3 regions of the Litoribacillus peritrichatus genome follow, and region 2 is predicted to be linked to each of the others. Evidence: predicted binding sites of a transcription regulator. Region 2 holds the regulator's gene; each other region holds the start of a gene.
The links. Region 2 encodes PhoB, which activates phosphate uptake and scavenging genes when phosphate is short. Its sites were predicted from a motif close to TGTCATANNNNTGTCANA; they were not measured.
Positions count from the first base shown of each region.

Region 1: ABD744_RS05375 (putative 2-aminoethylphosphonate ABC transporter substrate-binding protein) is a predicted target of PhoB. The motif match lies at 1,751-1,768, and genes of this name have one in related genera.
Region 3: ABD744_RS05230 (GNAT family N-acyltransferase) is a predicted target of PhoB. The motif match lies at 1,823-1,840, and genes of this name have one in related genera.

Region 1 is NZ_BAABBN010000004.1:912,238-915,515, reverse strand. It holds gene ABD744_RS05385 (TIGR03364 family FAD-dependent oxidoreductase) at 1-696, shown strand, start outside; gene ABD744_RS05380 (UTRA domain-containing protein) at 819-1,529, shown strand; gene ABD744_RS05375 (putative 2-aminoethylphosphonate ABC transporter substrate-binding protein) at 1,875-2,936, shown strand; gene ABD744_RS05370 (ABC transporter ATP-binding protein) at 2,980-3,278, shown strand, end outside.
Region 2 is NZ_BAABBN010000017.1:100,694-103,971, reverse strand. It holds gene ubiA (4-hydroxybenzoate octaprenyltransferase) at 1-726, shown strand, start outside; gene phoB (phosphate regulon transcriptional regulator PhoB) at 836-1,531, shown strand; gene phoR (phosphate regulon sensor histidine kinase PhoR) at 1,636-2,943, shown strand; gene ABD744_RS21925 (endonuclease/exonuclease/phosphatase family protein) at 2,912-3,278, opposite strand, start outside.
Region 3 is NZ_BAABBN010000004.1:881,525-884,802, forward strand. It holds gene ABD744_RS05225 (STAS domain-containing protein) at 1-297, shown strand, start outside; gene ABD744_RS05230 (GNAT family N-acyltransferase) at 356-1,771, opposite strand; gene ABD744_RS05235 (LysR family transcriptional regulator) at 1,918-2,715, opposite strand; gene ABD744_RS05240 (MBL fold metallo-hydrolase) at 2,795-3,278, opposite strand, start outside.

The sequences.
Region 1 (3,278 bases), on a different contig from region 2:
CAGGCATTAACCCAACTGACCCAATACCTTTATGGCTTTGAAAACAGCCAACTGCAATACAACACCCTGGTTTCACACTTTGAAAGCAACGACAAAGGCGTCAAGGTAGTAACCAACAAGGGTGTGTTTGAAGGAAGACAAGTCGTCTGCTGTCCCGGCCATCAATTTGCTTCTTTATTTGACCTTGAAGCCGATCAAGCGCCAACAGTATGTAAACTGCAGATGGTACGAACCTTAAAACAAACACAAAACTGGGCCTTTGGCCCTATGATGTCGACGGGTTTATCCATGCTCCACTACCCCGCCTTCGATCAAGTCAAAAGTTTGCAGGCAGTGAGAAACCGTGTTGAACAAGATCACCCAGAGCTGATTCAATATGGCATCCACCTGTTAGCCGCCCAGCATCAAACCGGTGAAATTACCCTCGGAGATTCCCATGAATATGGCAACACCCCCTCTCCCTTCATTAACCAGCGAATCAATCAGCTCATTTTAGAGTACGCCCAAAAAGTCATGACCTTGCCATCCTGGGAGCTAAAAGAGCAGTGGATTGGCATCTACAGCAAAGCCAAAACAGATCACGTGTATTGGGAACAACCACAAGACAATCTGTTCTTAATTACCGGTCTTGGAGGAACGGGCATGAGCACCAGTTTTGCCATTGCAGAAGAGTGGTTCAAAGAACACCAGCATTAAGTAAACCAAAAATCACCGCTGGCTTCCTGCACGAAGTTCGTAAAAATGCTATGGTTTGCACCGGCGCGGATCGAAGTTACAAACGCATCTGCGCTACTTTTTTAATTTCACAATGAAACCTTATGTCTCAACCACAGTATAAAACAATCGTCGACCATATAAAAAATCAAATCGACGTGGGCACCCTAACCGTACAAGACAAGTTGCCTTCAGAACGGCAACTCAGCGACCAGTTCGATGCATCCCGGATCACAGCACGCGAAGCATTACTGCAACTGGAAAAAGAAGGCATTATCTACCGGCTAAACCGCCGAGGCTGGTTCGTTTCACCAACGCGTTTAACGTATGACCCGACATCCCCGGCGACATTCAACGAAATCATCAAGCAACAACAAAGAACAGGAACAACCACGCCACTGAGTACAGAGCTCAGCGAAGCGCCCAGCGAAGTCGCCCAGGTCATGGGGTTATCGGAAGGTTCGCCAGTCTACCTCATTCGCCGTTTGCGTTGTGTCGATGAACGCCCCATCCTGCTTGAACACATTTATGTGGATGCCAACCTTTGCCCTGGCTTACTGAAACACGACTTCAGCCAATCACTCACAGGGATATTCAAAGAACACTATCAAAAAGGCGTCACCCGCACGGACGTGACCATGTACCCCACATCCCTCGACGCAGAAGATGCAAGCTCACTGCACGTTTCTCCCGGCAGCCCTTGTCTTGAAATTCGCCGCTGCCGATTTACAGAAGAAAATCAGGTACTGGAATACGATCTGGAGTTTTGGCGACACGACGCAGTGGAATTAAAGTTATCGTTCGAACACCAATAGCCATTCCACTCAAAACCGTACCATCAGACCGAGCCTGACCCCTTAGGCTCGGAATCTTTTCTGCCTTCTTTCTTACAATCCATCAGACGTTCAATCATTCAATCTTTTTAAACCATGCCACTAAAAAACACGCGTCCAAATTTCTGACGCAGAGCTCGGTCTCTGCTGTTAGAAAATAACTTTACACTTCTTTAATCTGGTTTATACCAGATTAACAATATTGACATAAAACTGTCTTATTTCCCTGTTAGCTTAGTCACATCTGGTACAAACCAGGACTTTATAATTACCCAGAATTTACTTTGAAGATAACCAAAAATCGATCAGGATGAAGAAACTATGAGCATGAGCACTCAACTAAAAACACTCTGTGCTGCCGCAGTGGCCAGTTCTACCCTATTGTTAGCAGGTTGCGGGAACGACACGGCCGAGCTGGGTGTATCAGATAAAAAAGTAACGGAATTGACGGTTTACACCGCCCTTGAAGCAGACCTTCTAAAAGCATACGGCGACGCCTTCAGCCAGGATCACCCGGACATTAAGATCAACTGGGTACGTGACTCAACAGGGACGATCACCGCCAAACTGCTTGCAGAAAAAGCGAACCCTCATGCCGACGTCGTTTGGGGCTTAGCCGGAACCAGCCTACTGAAAATGAAAAATGAAGGCATGCTGGAATCGTACAAACCCGAAAACGTAGAAAAACTCGATGCCAAATTCCGCGACAACAGCGAAAATCCGGCATGGGTAGGTATGGATGCTTGGGTAGGCGCCATCTGCTTCAACACCGAAGAAGCCAAAAAGCATAACCTGAGCAAGCCCACTTCTTGGGAAGATCTGACCAAGCCAGAGTACAAAGGCCACGTCATCATGCCAAACCCAAACTCATCCGGCACGGGCTTCCTGGACGTATCCAGCTGGTTACAAACGTTTGGCGAAGACAAAGGTTGGGACTACATGGACAACCTGCACACCAACATCAGCCGTTACACACACTCTGGCTCTAAACCCTGTAAGTTAGCTGCTTCCGGTGAAACCGCCATCGGTATTTCTTTCGCTTACCGTGGAGCAAAACTGATTGAAAAAGGAGCGCCGCTGGAGTTAGTCATCCCTACTGAAGGCATTGGCTGGGAAATTGAAGCGACTGCGATCCTAAACACAACCGACAACATGGACGCAGCTAAAACACTGGTTGATTGGTCTGTCACAGAAAAAGCCAACAAATTATACAACCAAGGCTATGCCGTTGTTGCTTACCCTGGCGTTGCTAAACCCGTCAAGCATTTCCCGGCAGCCGTTGCCGACAAAATGATTAACAACGACTTTGAGTGGGCCGCGAAAAACCGCGATCAGATTTTGGAAGAATGGCAAAAGCGCTACGACGGCAAGTCTGACCCAAAGAGTTAACTCGCTTTTTACTTTAAAGCTATCTGCTGAAACGTGAGGCCGGATGAACACACAGTTAGATGACAAAATGCGCGGGCAAGCTGTCATCAAATCGTCATCCGGCTGTCACACAATTAATTATCCAAGCGCCAAACACTCGTATAACACGCATACAACATTCAGGGATCTTATGACCAATACAACGACCCAAGCCAACAGCGTTGAACTTAAATCCGTCCATAAATATTACGATCAGTTTCATGCCCTGAAAGACATCAACCTGACCATTCGAGAAGGCGAATTCGTCAGCTTTTTAGGCCCTTCCGGTTGTGGCAAAACCACGCTGTTAAGAACCATTGCCGG
Region 2 (3,278 bases):
CTGGTCATTTTTGTTTTGGGTGTGGTGTTGATGCGATCGGCCGGCTGTGTAATCAACGATTACGCCGACCGGGATTTTGACCTTCATGTACGACGAACCAAAGAGCGGCCGTTGACGTCTGGCCGGGTGACCGCCAAAGAAGCACTCTGTTTATTCGGTGCGCTGGTGTTTATTTCTTTTATTCTGGTGCTGTTCACCAATAAAGAAACCATTTATATGTCATTTGGCGCAGTGTTTCTGGCGTCCCTTTATCCGTTCATGAAACGCTTTACCTACTTTCCACAGGTATTTTTAGGGGCCGCTTTTGGCTGGGCCGTACCGATGGCATTCACCGCAGAAACCGGCACCGTGATTGAAGAAACCTGGTTACTTTATATAGCTACATTACTTTGGACGATTGCTTACGACACGCAATACGCCATGGTGGACCGGGAAGACGACCTAAAAGTCGGCATTAAATCCACGGCCATTTTGTTTGGCGAAATGGACAATATCGCCATCATCAGTCTTCAGGTACTGACGATGATCACCTTGCTGCTGATGGGGCAACAGCTCTCAGCCGGGGTCGCTTATTACCTAGGTTTGGCAGTCGCCGCCGGCTTATTTGGTTACCAGTATGTCCTTACCCAACACCGCAACCCGGACATGTGTTTTAAAGCATTTCTGAACAACCACTGGGTAGGCACTGCAGTCTTCAGTGGCATTCTGGTGGATTCCTTTTTTTAGCAAATCCGCCTCTGTCACACGCAGACGGTCGAAAACCTGTCATACTTTTGTAACAAAAGTGTCTTCTAATAAGACTGTCTTTTAACAACCACACTAACAGGCAAAAGTGATGGCGGGAAAAAAAGTTCTTATTGTTGATGATGAAGCGCCTATCCGTGAAATGATCATGGTCGCTCTGGAAATGGCAGGTTATGACTGTCTGGAAGCAGAGCATACGCAGGAAGCCCACTCAATCATCGTAGATCAGCAACCGGATTTAATTTTATTAGACTGGATGCTACCAGGTGCGTCAGGGATTGAATTTGCACGTCGCCTTAAGAAAGATGAGCTGACAGCAGATGTACCTATCATCATGCTGACCGCAAAAAGCGAAGAGGACAATAAAATTCAGGGCCTTGAAGCGGGTGCGGACGATTACATCACCAAACCGTTTTCTCCAAGAGAATTGGTGGCTCGTCTCAAAGCGGTCTTGCGTCGAACCACCCCACAGGGCATTGAAGAAACCATCGAGGTCAATGGCCTTGAGCTGAACCCGGTTTCCCATCGCATCATCGCCAATGGTGATGCTGTGGATATGGGGCCAACCGAGTTCCGACTGCTGCAGTTTTTCATGACTCATCAGGAGCGCGCCTATTCCAGAAGCCAACTGCTGGATCATGTCTGGGGTGGCAACGTTTATGTCGAAGAGCGTACGGTGGATGTTCACATTCGTCGCTTACGTAAAGCGCTGACTGAAACCGGTCATGATAATTTGATCCAAACCGTTCGTGGCACAGGTTATCGCTTTTCCACAAATGCGGCATAGAGTAAGCTGTTGCAGCATGACCTCATTCAGAAACGCAGCCTTTGAGGCTGCGTTTCTGATATGAATCCCTGTATTTTATTATCTTGCCTAGGTAAGGAAGCTGAGTGTTAAGTAATTGGTACATTGAATTACAGCGCGTGACCTTATTGGTGCTGGCCACCACCCTCATTGGTTATTTATTCGGTTATCCCGTCGTGGGCCTGATTCTCGGCCTGATCGCTTACGTGGTCTGGACCATACGCCAAATGTCACGGCTTGAATCCTGGCTGCAACATCAGGAACTCGACAAGTTACCGTTAAGTGAAGGTCTGTGGGGAAGATTATTTGACTCCATTTACCGTCAGGAGCGTGATCACCAAACGGCCAAACGCAAACTTCAGACCATCATCAACCGAATACAACAATCCACTTCTGCGCTGCAGGACGCCGTCATCATGGTCGAAAGCGATGGCACTTTGGAGTGGTGGAACCGCTCAACCGAAGCCTTATTAGGCTTCAGAACACCGGTGGACGGTGGTCAGCACATCACCAACCTGATCCGCGACCCGGACTTTGTGGAATACTTCGAACTCGGTGATTACACCACGCCGTTAACGCTCAACAGCCCGATCAATCAAAGCGTTGCCCTGGAAATGACCATCACCCCATTTGGGAACGATGAACGCCTGATTACCGCGCGGGACATCACTCACATTGAACACCTGGAACGCATGCGCAAAGATTTCGTGGCTAACGTCAGTCATGAATTAAAAACCCCGCTGACGGTGTTAATCGGCTACCTTGAAACGCTGATTGATTACTCGGACGAAAGCGACAACCGCTGGTTACGCATCTACCATCAGATGCAGTCCCAGGCCGTTCGGATGCAAGATCTGGTGCATGATCTTCTAATTCTGACCCGTCTGGAAACCACCGAAATCAATGTGAAAGAGCAACCGGTGAACCTCAAGCAACTGCTGGAGCACTTAGCCGCAGAAGCCCGCTCTTTCAGCAACGGTCGCCATGAAATTCAGATTTCGGCGATCGATATTGAAATTGACGGCTGTTACGACGAACTGAGCAGCGCCTTCAGTAACCTGATCTTCAATGCGGTGAAATACACACCTGAAGGCGGCCGGGTAGACATCACCGGTTACCGCGACAAAACCAGTATCCGGGTGGATGTCATCGACAACGGCCCCGGCATCGATCAAAAACACATCCCACACCTGACCGAACGCTTCTACCGTGTGGATGCCAGCCGCAAATCAGACACCGGCGGTACGGGACTGGGATTAGCCATCACCAAACATATTCTGATGCGCCACAACGGCCACTTATTGATTGAAAGTAAATTAGGGTACGGCAGTAAATTCAGCTGTGAATTTCCGCTGTCAGTGCTTAGCTCTGGTTTGCCCGATCCGTCAAACTGACTCCGGAAGGCAAGCTGACATCAATGGCCACCGGCAGGTGATCTGAGATCGGATGATCCAAAACATCAATGGCGTGTGTTCTTAAATTAGGGCTGATCAGAATATGATCCAGCCCGCGCTGAGGCGCCCAGCTGGGAAAAGTGCTGATGCCATCGGTGGCTAGCGCCAGCGAGGTTTCTTTCAACGGGGAATCATCCAATAACCGCTCCGCATGGCAGTTCAAATCCCCCATCAACACCACATACTTGTACTTCTCGATCTGTTCTTTCACGTAGGCCAGCTGATTCATTTGTGCCCGTTGGGACAAAGACAAATGCATCATCACCACCAACAGC
Region 3 (3,278 bases), on a different contig from region 2:
GCACCGGAACTTGAGGCTTTGGTGTCTGAACTTGTTGCTTCGGATTTGGATTTATTGATTTTTGATATGAAACCTCTTGAGTTTATCAGCTCTGCAGGTTTACGAGTTGTCTTTATGGCAACCAAACAAATGAAAGCAAAAGGCGGACGTTTGGCTGTCGCTAACCGTCAGGTTCAAATAACGAAAGTCTTCGAGATTGTAAAAGCTCTGCCGGATTTAACGATTTTCCGGGACGATGCTGAGATGGACGATTACCTTGCGGCCATGCAGGAAAAATTTCGATCCGGGCAAGACTGATTTTCTGCCGATCAGGTTGTCGTACCCGAGACACTCTTTTCAAAAGAGTGTCGAGTTCTCAGTCCTGCCAATGGCGACGGTAGCGAATGAAAAACATCACTTTAAAGGACTTTCTCAGTAATTTGGCCTTAATTCGTTCCCAGTGGCGGTAACGAATGACTCTTTTCTTTATCAGATGCGAATTCACTATGCCCCAGAGTGGCCACCAAATTAATTTCTTCACCCCTTTGGCCCGAATGGCTGCATCCCTGTGTATGACCAGTACATGCATCGCCAAGTCGTTGTATTTAGGCTGAATGAATTCGTGTTCAGTGAGTTTAAAACCTATGGACTGATACAGGTTGAGTAAGTATTTATCACTGCTTGCAATGATGTAATTTTTATTGAGCATCATGGTCAGCATGTAAATCTGTTCAAAAATACCGTGCAGAATGTCTGTATCTCGATAGTCTGGGTGTAAACAGAGTGCCGCAATTTCAAGCGTTTCTGCGCTCGGTGGCAGGTCTGTCAGGGCGTTTTTATCGAAAAAGGTCTGGATTTCAAACGGCTTTTGATTTCCGTCGCCCACGATGATGGTTGCGCTGCCGATGATTTCATCATTGTGCATGACCATTAAAATGTGGCTGTAATCATCAAAAAAGTAAGAGACTTTTTCCAGGTTGGCTTCGGCATCAATTTTGTTGACGCCGGAGTAGGCAAATCGTCTTGTTCGAAGAACGGCTTCGTAATCTGCCTGGGTTTCTACATATTTGTATTGTATGAATTCTTTCACGGTTTTGACGGCAAAACCCGCGTTTCGAATTTCTTCCGGCGTAGAAGACGTGTACCTCATCAGGTATTTATTGAGATTATCGGTTAAAACCGGTGGTAATTTCTTAATGATGTGAATAAAACACTGAACCGTGCCATCGGCGTGGAACTTGATGGATGAGACCCTGCCCCTGATTGGGTTAGAAGGTTGGAACATGCCCAGATTGAAGGCAATTTCCATGTTGGTAAATAAGGTGAACTCAGGTTGAATGCCGGAAACCAGAAACCCTTCTTTACTGACTTCATTAATTTCAAAAAAAGATAAGGTTTTGTATTGGAACGGGTGGAAAATCTGCCCTGTCAGGCGGTGGCTTCCTGTCAGTGGAATGGCCCGGTATTTAGGCACTTGTTTGAAGCTGTCAGCCATGACTCTCAGGGATATTCGGAGTTGATTGTTGACCCGATCCATTTCAATGATCTGAGCTTTAATGGCGTATTGTTGTTCTATTAAAGGACTGAATTGAATGACGGTAATTTGGCCGGGGAAACAAAGTTCATCGTATTGTTCATCCGAGATCAGGCTGAAACCGAAACTGGTGTAATCTCCCAAAACCACCGGTACGGTCTGATCCGCGAAAATGAGTTCAGCTTTGTAACCATGATTGCTCGGAAGAAGTGGGCGATGGACTTTTCGGTCTGTTTCTTTTGGGAAGTTTCCGTACATAATAAAGGCGCTGAAGATACGTTTGTTTTATTGGCATCATACTAAAGCATGAGTCATGTATTTGCCATAAATTTATATATAAAACAAATGATTAGTAGAAAATCTTCGGCCTGCTATGGTCATTTCCTGGCGGCGTTTTCTTGCCCCTAATAGTCGTTGGCCAACCCTAATGTTCTTGATAGTGAGGGGGCGCCTTCAATGTCTGTGAGGGGAATGGCGTAAATACTTTCGGGTAATTGGTTCGGACTGAACGGCATAATGGTCGCGCCTAACCCTGCGGCGACCAAGGCCACAGCCCAGTCTTCATTATCCACTCGTGCCACAAGCTGAACGGAGGCGGTTTGTGTGGTGATCAGGCGGTTGAATTCAGGAGCGAATTCACAATGACTTCTTTCAATCCAGCTCAGAGTAAGCAAGTCATGGAGAGTGAGTTTCGTATTGAGTGAATGCGCCTTTGCGAAATCATGATGGCTTGGCAGAAGAAGATAGTACTCTTCCTTCAATAATTCCGTCCATTCTTGATTGTCTTTCAGTTGTTGCATGTTGATCAGTTGGTGGGTCGCGCTGCTGTAGTTTGAGGTGAGTACCCAACTTACGTCCGGGTGCAGAGCCTGAAGTTTTTCCATACTGAATATCAGAGCGTGGGCATTCACTGAAGGCGCGACATACAGTTCAACCGTATCTTTAGGTTTGTTTTGCATGTCGGACTTTATTAAGGCGGCATGCTGCAATAAGGCTTTGGATTTCTGATAGAAACGCTCACCGGCTTCGGTAGTGGTTACTCCTTTTCGACTGCGAATCAGAAAGGTGGTTTCGAATTCATTTTCAAGCTGTGCGATGGCGTTGGTTATGGAGGGCTGGGAGATATGACATTGCTCCGCAGCGGCAGAGATAGTGCCGGCCTCAACCGCGTGAACAAAATATTTGAGTGATCTTAAGTCCATATTTCTAACTCAATGCAAGCAAGCCGTCAGGCTTATTGTGTTTGGAATTCTTTCTGGTTGGCCGGTTCAGGTTATACACTCACTGGCTGCTTACCAGCGGTAATGGCTGAGAAAACAGTTTAGAGAAATAAGGAAACTGTGGCAGTTCTCGTGATACAAACTGATCATGAGCCGGGACAATCTTGATGCCTGGGTGGAGCTTTCGAATATTATTGATTTTACGGATCATTGCGCTGTTTTTTTCAACGTCTGCATCGACGCCTACCAACCACTGGGTAATGCCGGGACGCGGTTTATTTTCTGTCACGCCTTTCATAAGCCACGTAGTATCTCCGATGAAGAAATAGGTTTGTTTGGCATCTGTGGTTAAAAACAAGCCTACCTGGCCGGGTGTGTGTCCGGCTAAACTCACTAGAACGAGACTGTTGTCGTTATATATATCCAGACTGCGCTCAAAGCCCATGTATTCCTGGTTGGTTAACGTCAGCGGTTGCCAGTTGATCTCTTTGACCAGGTGTTCTTTCAAAAACGCGGGAGCATCTCCTTGCAGCGCAAAGTCGATG